Regions from separate parts of the Serratia sp. LTN-2 genome, predicted to be linked through region 2. Evidence: predicted binding sites of a transcription regulator. Region 2 holds the regulator's gene; each other region holds the start of a gene.
What was found. The regulator CRP, encoded in region 2, controls carbon source genes, mostly activating them, when cyclic AMP is high. The targets are predictions, from matches to a motif close to ATGTGANNNNNNTCACAT.
Positions count from the first base shown of each region.

Region 1: the regulator CRP is predicted to act here: its motif matches at 2,361-2,378, upstream of AC6BYQ_RS08365 (sugar transporter).
Region 3: the regulator CRP is predicted to act here: its motif matches at 2,836-2,853, upstream of msrB (peptide-methionine (R)-S-oxide reductase MsrB).

Region 1 covers NZ_JCAXDO010000003.1:252,766-257,762, reverse strand. Annotated here, with positions in the region: gene AC6BYQ_RS08380 (winged helix-turn-helix transcriptional regulator) at 17-439, opposite strand; gene AC6BYQ_RS08375 (aromatic alcohol reductase) at 526-1,473, shown strand; gene AC6BYQ_RS08370 (aspartyl/asparaginyl beta-hydroxylase domain-containing protein) at 1,487-2,173, opposite strand; gene AC6BYQ_RS08365 (sugar transporter) at 2,440-3,630, shown strand; gene AC6BYQ_RS08360 (MFS transporter) at 3,804-4,997, shown strand, end outside.
Region 2 covers NZ_JCAXDO010000010.1:193,770-198,766, forward strand. Annotated here, with positions in the region: gene argD (bifunctional acetylornithine/succinyldiaminopimelate transaminase) at 1-424, shown strand, start outside; gene AC6BYQ_RS19015 (YccS/YhfK family putative transporter) at 465-2,543, opposite strand; gene crp (cAMP-activated global transcriptional regulator CRP) at 2,593-3,225, opposite strand; gene AC6BYQ_RS19025 (OsmC family protein) at 3,608-4,015, shown strand; gene AC6BYQ_RS19030 (phosphoribulokinase) at 4,054-4,923, opposite strand.
Region 3 covers NZ_JCAXDO010000001.1:502,484-507,480, forward strand. Annotated here, with positions in the region: gene pncA (bifunctional nicotinamidase/pyrazinamidase) at 1-410, shown strand, start outside; gene chiD (chitinase ChiD) at 643-1,920, shown strand; gene AC6BYQ_RS02280 (YeaC family protein) at 1,963-2,235, opposite strand; gene msrB (peptide-methionine (R)-S-oxide reductase MsrB) at 2,299-2,712, opposite strand; gene gapA (glyceraldehyde-3-phosphate dehydrogenase) at 3,061-4,056, shown strand; gene AC6BYQ_RS02295 (D-hexose-6-phosphate mutarotase) at 4,141-4,997, shown strand, end outside.

The DNA.
Region 1 (4,997 bases), on a different contig from region 2:
GCAGGGAAGCCCGCGTTCATTCCTCGGCGGCGTTGCGCTGTTGGTCATCGTAGTGCGAGCGGGCCGTCCTGAAAGCGTCGGCGGAGGAGATAATCCACGACCAGAGCGGCAGCATGTTGAGCAGCATCGTTTCCCCCGCTTCGGTGATGGCGTACACCACGCGGGGCAGCTTTTCCTGATAATCGCAGCGCGATATCAGCCCGTCCCGCTCGAGATGGCGCAGCGTCCGCGTCAGCATTCTCTGCGTCACGCCCGCCAGCTGGCGGCTTATCTCGCCGTGGCGCAGCGGCCCGTGAGTGCCCAGGATATGCAATACCCCCAGCGACCAACGGTTGCCCGCATGCGCGAGGATCTCACGCTTCAACCCTTCATCGTCGTTGCTCAGTTCTTCACAGAACGCCTGCGAAAATTGCAGCAGCGCTGCGCGATCGCTCGTCATATTCCTCTCCGGTATCACGGGTGTACCTAATTGAACCCGTTTTTGTCAGCTGTCAGGATGACGCAATGTTAAGACAGGAGGCAAGAATGAAATCCACAAATCCATCTATCAATACCGTGCTCATACTCGGCGCCGGTGAACTGGGGCTGCCGGTATTGCGTGCGATGAGCCGGCAGGCTCAGCGGCATGCGAATGTCACCATCAGCGTGCTGCTCCGGCCGGAGGCCGCCCGCGCCGTCAGCGGTCCGCATCGGGCGCGGCGGGATGAGCTGACGCGGCTCGGCATCGCCGTGGTGGAAGGCGATCTGCAGCAAAACGGCGTGGAGGCGCTGAGTGCGCTATTCCGTTCCTTCGACGCAGTGATCAACTGCAGCGGCTTTGTCGGCGGGGCGGGCACGCAGATAAAGATCACCCAGGCCGTCTTGCAGGCGGGCGTGGCGCGTTATTTCCCGTGGCAGTTCGGCGTAGATTACGATGTCGTGGGTAAAGGCAGCGGGCAGCAGGTGTGGGATGAACAGCTCGAGGTGCGCCACCTGCTGCGTGCGCAGCGTGCGACGGAGTGGGTGATTGTTTCCACGGGCATTTTCACCAGCTACCTGTTTGACCCCGGCTTTGGCGTGGTGGATGCGGCAAGCAAAACGGTGTGCGCGCTGGGCGATTGGCGCTATGCGGTGACGCTGACCACCCCTGAGGACATTGGCCGGCTGACGGCCGAGATTTTTTTCCATCGGCCCGCGTTTCGCAACCAGGTGGTTTATATCGCCGGCGACACGTTGACCTACCGCGAGCTTGCCGATCTCCTGCAGGCGCACTGGGGCGTCGAGGTCAACAGAACCTTGCTCGACTCCGCACGGCTGCAGGAGGCGGTGCGGAACCATCCGCATGACGTCGGCGCCAAATACCGGCTGGCTTTCGCCCGGCCCGACGGCGTAGCCTGGGACAAGGCGGCAACCTTCAATGCGCGTCAGGGCCTGCTCACCACCACTGCCGGCCAGTGGCTGGCGCGGTATTGGCCGGTCGCTCACGACGGTTGATCGTCTGAGCGCTTCAGAACTGGCGCTGCATCCAGCGCACGTTCAGCCGCACCAGCGCGATGATGGCGCTGGAGAGCAGCCGCAGCCCGCCGGGCATGTCGCGACGGCGGATATCCAGCAGCAGTACGGTGCGCACCTGCGCGCTGTCGTTCCACACCTCGTGTTCGAAAGTGTCGTCCCACAGCATGAATTCCCCCTCGTGCAGACGGTATTCGCGGCCGTCCACTTTCAGCACCGCCGCCGGTACGCCGTCGGCGCGCTTGGGCATGTCCAGCACCAGATAGCCGCGCAGAATGCCGCGGAACGGGCCGCGGTGGGGCGGCACCTGCTTGCCGGGCGCCAGGAAGGAGAGCGAGGCGGACAGCACGTCCGGCGAGGAGGCGATCAATGCCGCCAGCGCAGGGCAGCGCGCCAGGTTGCGGGCGATCGGCTGGCCGTAGGCCTTCATGATGAACATGCGCCAGTCGCGTGCGTCGTTGGCGGAGATAGACTCCTGTTGGATCATGATCTCGTGAAAGCGTGGGATATTGTGCAGATCGTGGGCGACGGTCAGCGCCTCTTCGCGGATCTGCCGCCATTGGGCGGTGAAACGTTCCGCATCGGGGAACAGCGCGGCGCTGTCGAGCACCGGTTGGCCCTGAATTCGGCGATCGTAAACATTGCGCAATGCGAGCACGGACCAATCATAAATCGCGGACATAATGACCTCGCCTCAGGAAACGCCAAATGGACACTGCGCGCGGTTCTTCGGCGCGGCGCGTCGTCTGCGGCGGCCGAAGGAAGAGCGGCAGGAAAAATTGGTACGCTTCAAGAGATTAGCACAGCATTTGTGCAACCGTGTGTCTGCGAGTGTGTCGAAATGCGGCGAAAAAAACCACACAATTAAAGTGTGACGCGTATCGCATTTAGCGCGACGGTTGGTTAAAATATCGCTACTTGCCCGCACCTGTCCGGATTTTGTTTACCATGGAACACGCACCCGTTTCGCGCTCAACCGCCTGGTTGCGCGTGGTTATCCTCGCCGTCTCGGCCTTTATCTTCAACACCACCGAATTTATTCCGGTCGGGCTGTTGAGCGATATCGCCGCCAGCTTCTCGATGCAAACCGAACAGGTCGGCCTGATCATCACCATTTACGCCTGGATCGTCGCCGCCGCCTCGCTGGCGTGCATGCTGCTGACCAGCAAGATCGAGCGCCGCAAGCTGCTGATCGGCGTGTTCATCCTGTTTATCGCCAGCCATGTGCTGACTGCCGTGGCCTGGAACTTCACCACGCTGGTGATTTCACGCGCCGGCGTGGCGCTGGCGCACTCGGTGTTCTGGTCGATCACCGCCTCGCTGGCGATCCGCGTGGCGCCGCCGGGCAAGAAAGCGCAGGCGTTGAGCCTGCTGGCGGGCGGCACCGCGCTGGCGATGGTGCTCGGGCTGCCGCTCGGGCGGGTGGTCGGGCAGCTGCTCGGCTGGCGCATGACCTTTATCGGCATCGCGGTGTGCGCCACTCTGGCGCTGGTGCTGCTGTGGCGCCTGCTGCCGGTGCTGAAAAGCGAGCACTCCGGTTCGCTGGCCAGCGTGCCGCTGTTGTTCAAACGCCCGGCGCTGGTGGCGCTGTACATGCTGACCATCATCGTGGTGACGGCGCACTTCACCGCCTACAGCTACATCGAGCCGTTTATCCAGACCGTGGCCGGGCTGTCGGAAAACTTCACCACGCTGATGCTGCTGCTGTTCGGCGCCGCCGGCATCGTCGGCAGCCTGCTGTTCAGCCGCTACAGCGAGCGGTTTCCTTCCGGCTTCTTTATCGGCGCCATCGCGCTGCTGGCCCTGAGCCTGCTGCTGCTGTTGCCGGCCGCCGGCAGCGAAAGCCACCTGACGGTGCTGTGCATTTTCTGGGGCATGGCGATCATGGCCATCGGCCTGTCGATGCAGGCCAAGGTGCTGAGCCTGGCGCCGGACGCCACCGATGTGGCGATGGCGATCTTCTCCGGCCTGTACAACTTCGGCATCGGCAGCGGCGCGCTGTTGGGCAATCAGGTGAGCCTGCATCTGGGGATGGGCAACATCGGTTTCGTCGCCGCGCCGCTGGCGCTGATCGCCCTCGGCTGGTGCCTGCTGAGCTTTTACCGCAGCGAACGGTTGCAGCAGCACCACAGCCGTTAATCCACCGATTCGGGATGCCGGCCGGCATCCCGCGCTACATTTTCTCGCTATAAAACAGGCCGCTGCAGCGTTTTATGCTTAACTTTTTTTCATAGTCTGCTAATTAAAAATTTAACTCCGGCGTCGCTTCGCTAGCATAGAAAGTCATCAAAAATGTTAATGCGAGGTTAACGGTGAGTGACTCTGTAGCGGCGTCGCCGATCCATGCGCGGGATTTGGCGGCCAGAATCGACGCCTTGCCCGCGTCGGCCGGCCTGTGGCGCTTTATCATTCTGCTGTCGCTGGGCGGCTTTTTCGAACTCTACGATCTGTTCCAGACCGGCTATATCAGCACTGGCCTTATCGCCGACGGCATTTTCCACACCGGGGCGCTGGGCGTCTTCGGCGTGTCGGATCAGGCGGCCTTCGCCGCCGCCACCTTTCTCGGTCTGTTCGTCGGCGCCAGCCTGCTGAGCCCTTACGCTGACCGCTTCGGCCGCCGCGCCACCTTTATGTTTGCCCTGATCTGGTATGGCGCCTTCTCGCTGTTGCTGGCGTTTCAACAGCAGGCGGAATGGGTGATCTTTCTGCGCTTTTTGGTGGGAGTGGGGCTCGGCATCGAGCTGGTGACCATCGACACCTACCTGACGGAGTGGGTGCCCGCGCACTTGCGCACCCGGGCTTTCGCCTTCGCGTTCTTCGTGCAGTTCCTGTCGGTGCCGGCGGTGGCGCTGATGTCCTGGTGGCTGGTGCCGCAGACGATTTGGGGGCTGAGCGGCTGGCGTTACGTGGTGATCGCCGGCGCGCTGGCCTCGCTGGTGATCTGGCTGGTGCGCAAGGGGCTGCCGGAGTCGCCGCGCTGGCTGGTGCAGCAACGGCGCTATGCGCAGGTGCGGCAGGTGATGCGGGACATGGAACGGCGCTGCGGCGTGGCGCCCGCGGAGTTTCCGTTGCGCCCGGCTGAAGAGGCCGACGGCGCGCCGCAGCGCGGCCGCTTTCGCGACATCTGGGTGCCGCAGTATCGCGATCGCACGCTGATGCTGGTGGTGATGAACTTCTTTCAGGCCATCGGCTTCTTCGGCTTCGGCAACTGGCTGCCGGCGCTGCTGTCGGGCAAGGGCGCGTCGGTCACGCACAGCCTGCTGTACGCTTTCTTCATCACGCTGGCCTATCCGCTGGGCTCGCTGCTGTGCAGTTTTTACGCTGACAAGATGGAAAACAAGTGGCAGATCGTGTTGTCTTGCCTGGTGACGGTGATCTTCGGCTCGCTGTTCGCGCTGCAGAACAATCCGCTGTGGCTGATCCTGTGCGGTTTCTTCATCACTTGGTCCAACGCTTGGCTGACCTACAGCTACCACTCGTATCAATCCGAGATCTTCCCGACCCAC
Region 2 (4,997 bases):
GCTGACCACCGAAGAGATCGCGTCGGTGATGCAGGTGGGCACTCATGGCACTACCTACGGCGGCAACCCGCTGGCCTGCGCGGTGGCGGAGGCGGCGCTGGATGTGATCAATACGCCGGAGGTGTTGAGCGGCATTGAGCAGCGCCATGCGCTGTATGTGCAGGCTTTGCAGAATATCGGCGATAAATACGGTATTTTCACCGCCATTCGCGGTATGGGGTTGCTGATTGGCGCCGAACTGACGCCGCATTATCACGGCAGAGCGCGTGACTTCCTCACCGCCGCCGCTGCGCGTGGGCTGATGATCCTCAACGCCGGGCCGAACGTGATTCGTTTCGCGCCGTCGCTGGTGGTGGAGCTGCAGGATATCGAAGCCGGCATGGTGCTGTTCGAGCTGGCGGTGCAGGACGTGATCAACGCCTGAAGCCCGTGCGGCGAATAACGGGGCGCGGCATGCCGCGCCCTTATTGATCGCGCAGTTTGCGCTTGAGCCAGATGCCGTGGTGCGGGCGCTGGCGCCAGGCCAGCGACGAAATGGTATGCATCACGCTCAGGTGCGACAAAATGCGCCGCAAATGACGTTCCATCTCGGTGACGGGCATGTCCGGATGCAGATCTGGCGGCTGCATGATGCCGCTGTTGTCGCTGCTCGGGCCGTCGTATTCCAACCGCTGCTGGCAGCTTTGCAGCGCAATTTCACAGGTTTGCAGATAGGCTTCCGCCAGTTTCGGCGTCAGCATGTAGTGCTCGCGCGCCAAAATGGTCATGGCGTTCAGGTGTTCGACGATGAACTGGCTGTGCGTGACCCACAGCCGCATGTCCGCCAGATAGTTCGACGCGAACCCCGGCTCCTGCATCGCCTGATTGAGCGAGGTGAACAGCGCGTTGTGCGCCTGGTTGACCTGCATGCGGGTATAGGCCAATGCGGTGGCGTCCGGTTCCGGTTGCTTCAGCATCAGTCGCAGCGCGGCCTGATCGTTCTCCAGTGCCTGATGGGCATTCTTGCGCAGCAGCCCGCTTTGCCACTGCGGCCACAGCCAAATGGTGCCGCCGAACGCCAGCACGCAGCCTATCAGCGTATCGATCAGACGCGGCACCAGAAAATGCGAGCCGTTCAGCGCCAGCAGCTGCAGGGTGTAAACCGCCGTGACCGTAAAGCCAATCACCGACAGCCCGTAATTCTTGCGCGAAACCAGGTAGGCCAGCAGCGTGATCACCAGCATGATGCTCAGCGTTTCTCCTTCCGGCAGCTGCAGCTGCAACAGCCCGGCCGCCAGCAATAGCCCGGCAATCGTGCCCAGCGCACGGTGCTGAATACGCACCCGGGTGGCGTTATAGCCGTTTTGACTCACCAGCATGATGGTGAGCAGGATCCAGTAAGGCTTCGGCAGGTTGAAAACCGCACCCAGGCTGCTGCCGACCGCCAGCGTCACCCCCAGCCGCGCGGCGTTGCGCAGGGCGGTGGATTTGAACGACAGGTAGCTGGCCAGCGCCGGCCAAAACGGCAGGCGGTGCTGGCCGGGCATCAGGTCGCGGCGGTACAGCGGATGCTGGGTGCGCAGCAGGCGAGCGATGCGGCTGAAGTGGTAATAACAAAACTGGCCGACCGGGTTATCGGGATGCTGCGCCGCCATTTTTTCCAGCGCCGCCAGTTCGTGGCTCATGGAGAAGCGCTTCGAATGTTGATGGTAGAGAATATCGTGCGCCACCACGCGCAGCCGGCCGGCGATCACCTGAGCGTTGCGGCGAATGATCGCTTCGGCCTGGCTCTGCTCCACCAGTTTTTGCACCTCCTCCGGCAGATGCAGGCTGACGGTGATGTGCTCCTGCAGATCCATCGCCACCTGAAAGGCGCGCTGCAGGCGCTTTTGTTCGAGGTTGTTGGCGTGCGGCAGGAAATTGAGCTGTTGGTATAAAAGGCTGATCAGATCCATCACCTTTTGCTGGCGCACCAGCAGCGGCGGCAGCGCGGTTTGCGGGTCGGTGTGTTGGGTCAGCAGCGAATACTTGGCTTCGAAGTAGTCCGCCAGTTCCAGATAAAGCTGGCTCAACGTCTCGCGCATCGGCTGCTCTTTCCACAGTTTGAACCAGAACCAGGTGAATAAGCCGTACCAGGCGGTGCCGATCGCGTACAGCAGCGGCGCCTGCCAGATTGGTACCGTGCCAGCCATGCTGAGAGCGAAGATGGCGGCCACCAGCGCCGCCGGCAACAGCCGGGCGTGCAGCGGGCTGATTTCGCCAGTGACGCCGAGCAACAGCGCCAGACCCAGCATCAGTGCCGGCAGCGGCAGATGCCACAGCAGGGCCTGTTGCAGCAGCAGGCTGCTGAGGGCGAACAGCGCACCGCCGACGATCAGCCGTTTAAAGAAGCGCTTATGCGGCGTGTCGAGACCGGCGATATTGCAGCAGGCGGGCACCAGAGAGAACATCAGGCCGAGCTGCAGTTGGCCGATCAGCAGGCCGAACAGCACCGGCAAGCACAACACCAGCGTTTGTCGCAGTGCGTAATTGACTTCCGGGTGGTAGATCAGACGACGCCACATGGCAGCGAGCAGATAAAAAACGGCGCAGATTGCGCCGTTTTTTCAGGGATTAACGGGTGCCGTAGACGACAATGGTTTTGCCGTGGGCGGAAATCAGATTTTGGTCTTCCAGCATTTTCAGAATACGGCCAACGGTTTCGCGCGAGCAGCCGACGATCTGGCCGATTTCCTGACGGGTGATTTTGATCTGCATGCCGTCCGGGTGAGTCATGGCGTCGGGTTGCTTCGCCAGATTCAGCAAGGTTTGCGCGATGCGGCCGGTAACGTCCAGGAAGGCGAGGTTGCCCACTTTTTCGGAAGTGACCTGCAGGCGGCTCGCCATTTGGGCGGACAGACGCATCAGGATGTCCGGGTTCACCTGGATCAGCTGGCGGAATTTCTTGTAGGAAATTTCGGCCACTTCACAGGCGGTTTTCGCGCGAACCCAGGCGCTGCGCTCCTGGCCCTCTTCGAACAATCCGAGCTCGCCGATGAAATCCCCCTGGTTGAGGTAGGACAAGATCATCTCTTTACCTTCTTCATCCTTGATCAGCACCGCGACGGAGCCTTTCACGATGTAGTAAAGCGTTTCGGCCTTTTCACCTTGGTGAATCAGCGTACTCTTCGATGGATATTTGTGGATATGGCAATGAGACAGGAACCATTCGAGAGTAGGGTCTGTTTGCGGTTTGCCGAGAACCATTCGCTGTTATCCTCTGTTGTTATCGCTGCCTTGTGTCACAGGGGTCAGAGTTCCCTGTAAAACCCGCCTGTAGCCGCTGTTATGAGCGAGGGCTACCGGCAAGTTTTGAGGCGTGTCATAAAAATACGCTGTCGCTCTAGCATATTAACTTGCCGTAAGCGCTGCAAGCTACATTCTGTTAACATACCGGTAAAGGAGCCTTTCTCTGGGCGTTTCCCTGAAATGCAGTGTCCCGGAAAGATTTATTGCGGCTCTGTTTGTAGCACAGAGTAAGGCGGGTGTCTCGTGTTGTCTCGCTTCAGCATGATTAGCATCAGGTTACGTTGCCTGTTTCTATGCGAAAGCGTACTCTGATTTTAAGAAATCAACCGGAGTGACCAGAATGCAGGCAAGAGTTAAATGGGTGGAAGGGTTAACGTTTTTGGGTGAATCGGCCTCCGGCCATCAGGTACTGATGGACGGCAACGCCGGCGATAAAGCGCCCAGCCCGATGGAGATGGTGCTGATGTCGGTAGGCGGCTGCAGCGCGATCGACGTGGTGTCCATCCTGCAAAAAGGGCGCAATGACGTGCGCGATTGCGAGGTGAAGCTGACCTCCGAGCGCCGCGAAGAAGCCCCGCGGCTGTTCACCCATATCAACCTGCACTTCATCGTCACCGGTCAGGATCTGACCGACAAGATCGTAGAGCGAGCGGTGAACCTGTCGGCGGAGAAATACTGCTCGGTGGCGCTGATGCTCAACAAAGCCGCTACGGTGACCCACAGCTTCGAGATCCGCCAGCCGGCGTAATCGAGACGGAGCGCGGCCAGCCGCCGCGCTCAATGCGCTTATTCGATCTTCTTGCCTTCCAGCAGCCGCTGCACCAGCGGCGCCATGATCAGCTCCATCGCCAACCCCATCTTGCCGCCCGGCACCACCAGCGTATTGATGTGCGAAATAAACGATCCTTGCAGCATCGCCAGCAAATAGGGGAAGTCTATCTGATCCAGCCCGCGGAAGTGGATCACCACGAAGCTTTCATCCAGTGACGGAATGGCCTTGGCGGCGAACGGGTTGGAGGTGTCCACCGTCGGCACGCGCTGGAAGTTGATGTGGGTGCGCGAGAACTGCGGCGTGATGTAGTTGATGTAGTCTTCCATCGAACGCACCACCGAATCCATTACCGCTTCGCGGGAGTGGCCGCGCTCGCCGGTATCGCGGATCAGCTTCTGGATCCATTCCAGGTTGACGATCGGCACCACGCCGACCAGCAGATCGACATGTTTGGCCACGTCATGGTGCTCGGTGACCACGCCGCCGTGCAGCCCCTCGTAGAACAGCACGTCGGTCGGCGCCGGCAGCGGCTCCCACGGGGTGAAGGTGCCCGGCACCTGATTGTATGGCACCGCTTCGTCGTAGGTGTGCAGGTACTTGCGCGAACGGCCGGTGCCGTTCTTGCCGTAGTCGATAAAGCTTTGCTGCAGCAGGCCGAAGTCGTTGGCCTCGGGGCCGAAATAGCTGATGTGTCTGCCCAGATCGCGCGCCTTGCGGATCGCCGCGTCCATCTCCGGCCGGGTATAGCGGTGGAAACTGTCGCCCTCCAGCTCGGCGGCGCGAATGTTGAGCTGCTGGAAGATTTTGCGGAACGCCACGCTGGTGGTGGTGGTGCCGGCGCCGCTGGAACCGGTCACCGCGATAACGGGATGTTTGGCAGACATGGTGGTTGTCACTCCGTGTTGAATGCGCCGGCGTCAGGGGATTATTGTGGCTCTTGTTGACGCTCTCTATGTCA
Region 3 (4,997 bases), on a different contig from region 2:
AAGGCCTGCCGCAGGTGTGGTGGCCGGTGCACTGCGTGCAAGGGAGCCACGGCGCCGATTTTCATCCCCAGTTGCAGCGGCAACACATCGATGCCGTTTTTCGCAAAGGACAGGATACGGATATCGACAGCTACAGCGCGTTCTTCGATAACGGCCACCGGGCGCAGACCGAACTGCACGATTGGCTGCAATCGCAGGGTGTCCGACAGTTGGCGATCATGGGCCTGGCGACCGATTACTGCGTGAAGTTCAGCGTGCTGGATGCGCTGGCTGCCGGCTATCCAACGCAAGTGATCGTCGACGGCTGCCGCGGCGTTAATCTGCAGCCGGGCGACAGCGAAAAGGCGCTGCAAGACATGGCGCACGCCGGCGCACAACTGGTTACCCTGTCACAGTTCCTCGCCAGCTAAATCCTCTCGGGTGCCATCGGCGCCCTTTTTGCGCGGCGGCGAAAATATCGACGCCGCTCACAATACCGCCCTTCTTCTCCGCCAGCCGCTTGTGACCGACAGACGCTTTTGCTGTTATGACTGCGACGCTTTTGACGTCAATCGGTTATACGCATCCGGGGCCCGCTGAGCCCGGCTTTATTGTGACCGCCGCTGGCGGTACGGTCGGCCTTGCCGACCCAAGGAGACAAACATGAAATTAACCCGAAAACTGCTGCCTTTGCTGGCAGCGGTGCAGTTGGCTATGGCCGGCGTCGGCTCGGCGCAGGCAGGCTATCTCTCCGTCGGCTACTTCAACGGCGGTGGCGACGTCACCGCCGGCCCCGGCGGTGATATCGACAAACTGGACGTGACGCAAATCACCCACCTCAACTATTCGTTTGGCCTGATCTACAACGGTGAGAAGGATGAAACCAATGCGGCGTTGAAAGATCCCGCGCGCCGGCACCAGATCTACCTGTCGCCGAAGGTAACGGCCGATCTGCAACGGCTGCCGGCGTTGCGTAAACAGAACCCCGAGTTGAAAGTCCTGTTGTCGGTCGGCGGCTGGGGGGCTCGCGGCTTCTCCGGCGCGGCCGCCACCGCAGAAAACCGGGCGATATTCATCCGCTCCGCGCTGCAGGTGATTGCACAGCATCAGTTGGATGGCATCGACCTGGACTGGGAATACCCGGTGAACGGCGCCTGGGGGCTGGTGGAAAGCCAGCCGGCAGACCGCGACAACTTCACCCTGCTGCTGAAAGAGCTTCACCAGGCACTGGGTAAAGGTAAACTACTGACCATCGCCGTCGGTGCCAACGTCAACAGCCCGCAGGAATGGGTCGATGTGAAAAGCATTGCCCCTTACCTCAACTACATCAATCTGATGACCTATGACATGGCTTACGGCACGCAGTACTTCAATGCCAACCTGTACGATTCAAAGCGCTGGCCAACCGTGGCCGCCGCCGACCGCTACAGCGCCGATTCCGTGGTAAAACATTATCTTGCCGCCGGATTAAAACCGGCGCAGATGAACCTCGGCATCGGTTTTTATGGCCGGGTGCCGAAACGAGCGACCGAAGCAGGCATCGACTGGGACAAGCCGGACGCCGCCAAACATCCGGTGACGCAGCCTTATTTCAGTGCGCGAGAAACCGCTCTGTTCAACGCGCTGGGGCTGGATCTCAGCAAAGACACTTACTTTAAATACCACGACATCGTCAGTAAACTGCTCAACGATCCGCAGCGCCGTTTCCGCGAGCACTGGGATGACGACGCCAAAGTGCCTTATCTGACGCTGCAATCCGCCACAGGCAAACCGCTGTTCGCTATCTCCTACGAGAACCCGCGTTCGGTGGCCATCAAAGCCGAATACATCAAAAGCCAGGGATTGGGCGGTGCGATGTTCTGGGAATACGGCGCGGACGACAACAACCGGCTGGCGCAACAGCTGGCGGAATCGCTTGGGGTTAAGGGAGAGAAACGCTAAATCGACGGGGCGATGGCGACATCGCCCCGCTTTAGGAACAGCTTACTGCGGTTTGAGTTTGACCAGCGGCTCGGCAACGAACTGCTGCTTCAGTTCTTGCTTGCTCTTCATCACGATCTGCCCGTCGGTGCCAATGCTCATGTGCTGCGGATCGACGTTGTTCATCGACTGCCACAGCATCACCGCCTGCAGGCTGTTTTCCTTCTGCTCAGGTGTCAGCGCCACGCCGTCCGGCCACTTGCCCAGCTCAACCGCCCGCACCAGGCGCTGGTATATCTCGGGCGTCATCGCCGCAATCAGATCTTTCACGTCCATCAGAGCCCTTCTCGCTTACGGATGAATAATTAGCTGAATCGATTTTGTTGGTTAAATTACCACTTAACCGGCCGTTTGGTCGCCATTCTCACCGTCGGTGAAGCTCAGCGAAGCGGAGTTGACGCAGTAACGCTCGCCGGTCGGCTGCGGGCCGTCGGGGAAAACGTGCCCCAGGTGCGCGTCGCAGTGGCCGCAGCGGATTTCAACACGATGCATATTATGAGAGTTATCATCGAGATAACGAATCGCATCGGCGGAAACCGGCTCATAAAAGCTCGGCCAGCCGCAGCCGGAATCGTATTTGGTTTCGGAATAGAACAGCGGCTGGTTACAACACAGACAATGGTACACGCCCTCACGCTTATTGTGCAGCAATTTGCCGCTGAACGGCGCTTCGGTGCCGCGCTGTTGCGTCACATAACGTTGGATTTCATTCAGTTCCGTGACCGGATGACCGGGGGTTGTCTCTTTAGCCATTTGTGCTTATCTCTGAATGTGGATAATGTCAACGAAAACAATGATTAATAATAACAAAAAATTAACACCGCTGCAGGGTTTTTTGGCCTAAACTGTAGCCCATAAAGGCCACGTCACGATGATATGTGATAACGATCACACATCTTGCGCATGCTGACTTTATACTTGGCGGCTTGTCCCCATATAACGGATAAGGCCGAGCGCAAATGGACTGTGCAATAAGCGTGCAAAACCACCCTTCCGGTTTGACTTGCCGCAAGAATTGACACGATTCCGCTTGACGCTGGGTAAGGTTTTTGTAATTTTACAACCAACCTTTTATTCACTAACAAATAGCTGGTGGAATATATGACTATCAAAGTAGGTATCAACGGTTTTGGCCGTATCGGTCGCATTGTTTTCCGTGCTGCTCAAGAGCGTTCTGACATCGAGATCGTTGCAATCAACGACCTGTTGGACGCAGAGTACATGGCTTACATGCTGAAGTATGACTCTACTCACGGCCGTTTCAACGGTACGGTAGAAGTTAAAGACGGCCACCTGGTTGTTAACGGCAAAACCATCCGTGTTACCGCAGAGAAAGACCCGGCTAACCTGAAGTGGAACGAAGTGGGCGTTGACGTGGTTGCTGAAGCGACCGGTATCTTCCTGACCGACGAAACCGCACGTAAACACATCACCGCTGGCGCTAAGAAAGTCGTTCTGACTGGCCCATCCAAAGATGCGACCCCAATGTTCGTGCGCGGCGCTAACTTTGACAAATATGCCGGCCAGGACATCGTGTCCAACGCCTCTTGCACCACCAACTGCCTGGCGCCACTGGCTAAAGTCATCAACGACAACTTCGGTATCGTTGAAGGCCTGATGACCACCGTTCACGCGACCACCGCTACTCAGAAAACCGTTGATGGCCCGTCCCACAAAGACTGGCGCGGCGGCCGCGGCGCATCCCAGAACATCATCCCTTCTTCTACCGGCGCAGCGAAAGCGGTTGGCGTGGTTCTGCCAGAGCTGAAAGGCAAACTGACCGGTATGGCGTTCCGCGTACCAACTCCTAACGTATCCGTTGTTGACCTGACCGTGCGTCTGGAAAAAGCGGCTACCTACGAAGAAATCAAGAAAGCCATCAAAGACGCCGCTGAAGGCTCGATGAAAGGCGTTCTGGGCTATGTTGAAGACGACGTGGTTTCCACCGACTTCAACGGCGAAGTGCTGACTTCCGTATTCGATGCCAAAGCCGGTATCGCACTGAACGACAACTTCGTGAAACTGGTTTCCTGGTACGACAACGAAACCGGTTATTCCAACAAGGTTCTGGATCTGATCGCTCACATCTCCAAGTAATGGCATGATGTTAAGCTGATAATAAGGGCGACATTTTTGTCGCCCTTTTTTATTTGTCTCTCCGGCAAACAATAAGGTAATGAAATGAACGAGAAAATTTTCACCCTGCCCGTTTCCGAACAGATTTCTCCTTACATCAGCCAACGTCAACTCGACGAGCTGGGTGTGGTTGTGGTGTCGCATCCGAAAGTGCGCGCAGCCGTCGCGCTGCAGGGTGCCCATTTGCTGGCCTGGCAGCCCAGCGGCGAGCAGCCGGTGATTTGGCTCAGCAGCAATACCCCTTTCGCTAAAGGCAAGGCCATCCGCGGCGGCGTGCCGATCTGCTGGCCGTGGTTCGGCCCAGCCGGGCAACCTTCGCACGGTTTTGCCCGCAACCAGCCCTGGAGCCTGACGGCGCACGATGAAGATGACAACGGCGTCATCCTGACCTTTACGTTGAAAGACAACGAACAGACCCGCAAACTGTGGCCGCACGCCTTCACGCTGATCGCCCGCTTCAAGCTGGGTGCAGAGTGCGAGATCGAACTGGAATCGCACGGCGATTATCAAGCCACTGCGGCGCTGCACAGCTACTTCCAGGTCGGCGACATCGATCGAGTCAGCGTAGCGGGCCTGGGCGAGCCGTATATCGATAAGGTGGCGGGCGGCGCCGAAGCGCGCCAGACCGGTGAAGTGACCTTCGTCGGCCAAACCGACCGCGTCTATACCCGCCCCGAGGCCTTCAGCCTGATCCGCGATCCGGCGCTCGCTCGCACCATCGAGGTTCACCACCACCATATGAGCGACGTTATCGCCTGGAACCCCGGCGTAGAGCTCTCTTGCAGCATGGGGGACATGCCGAATGACGGTTATAAAACCATGGTTTGCGTAGAGACCGGGCGCGTGAGCAAACCGCTGATCGCCCCCGGCGAACAACCTGCTCGATTGGGCGTCACCTTCCG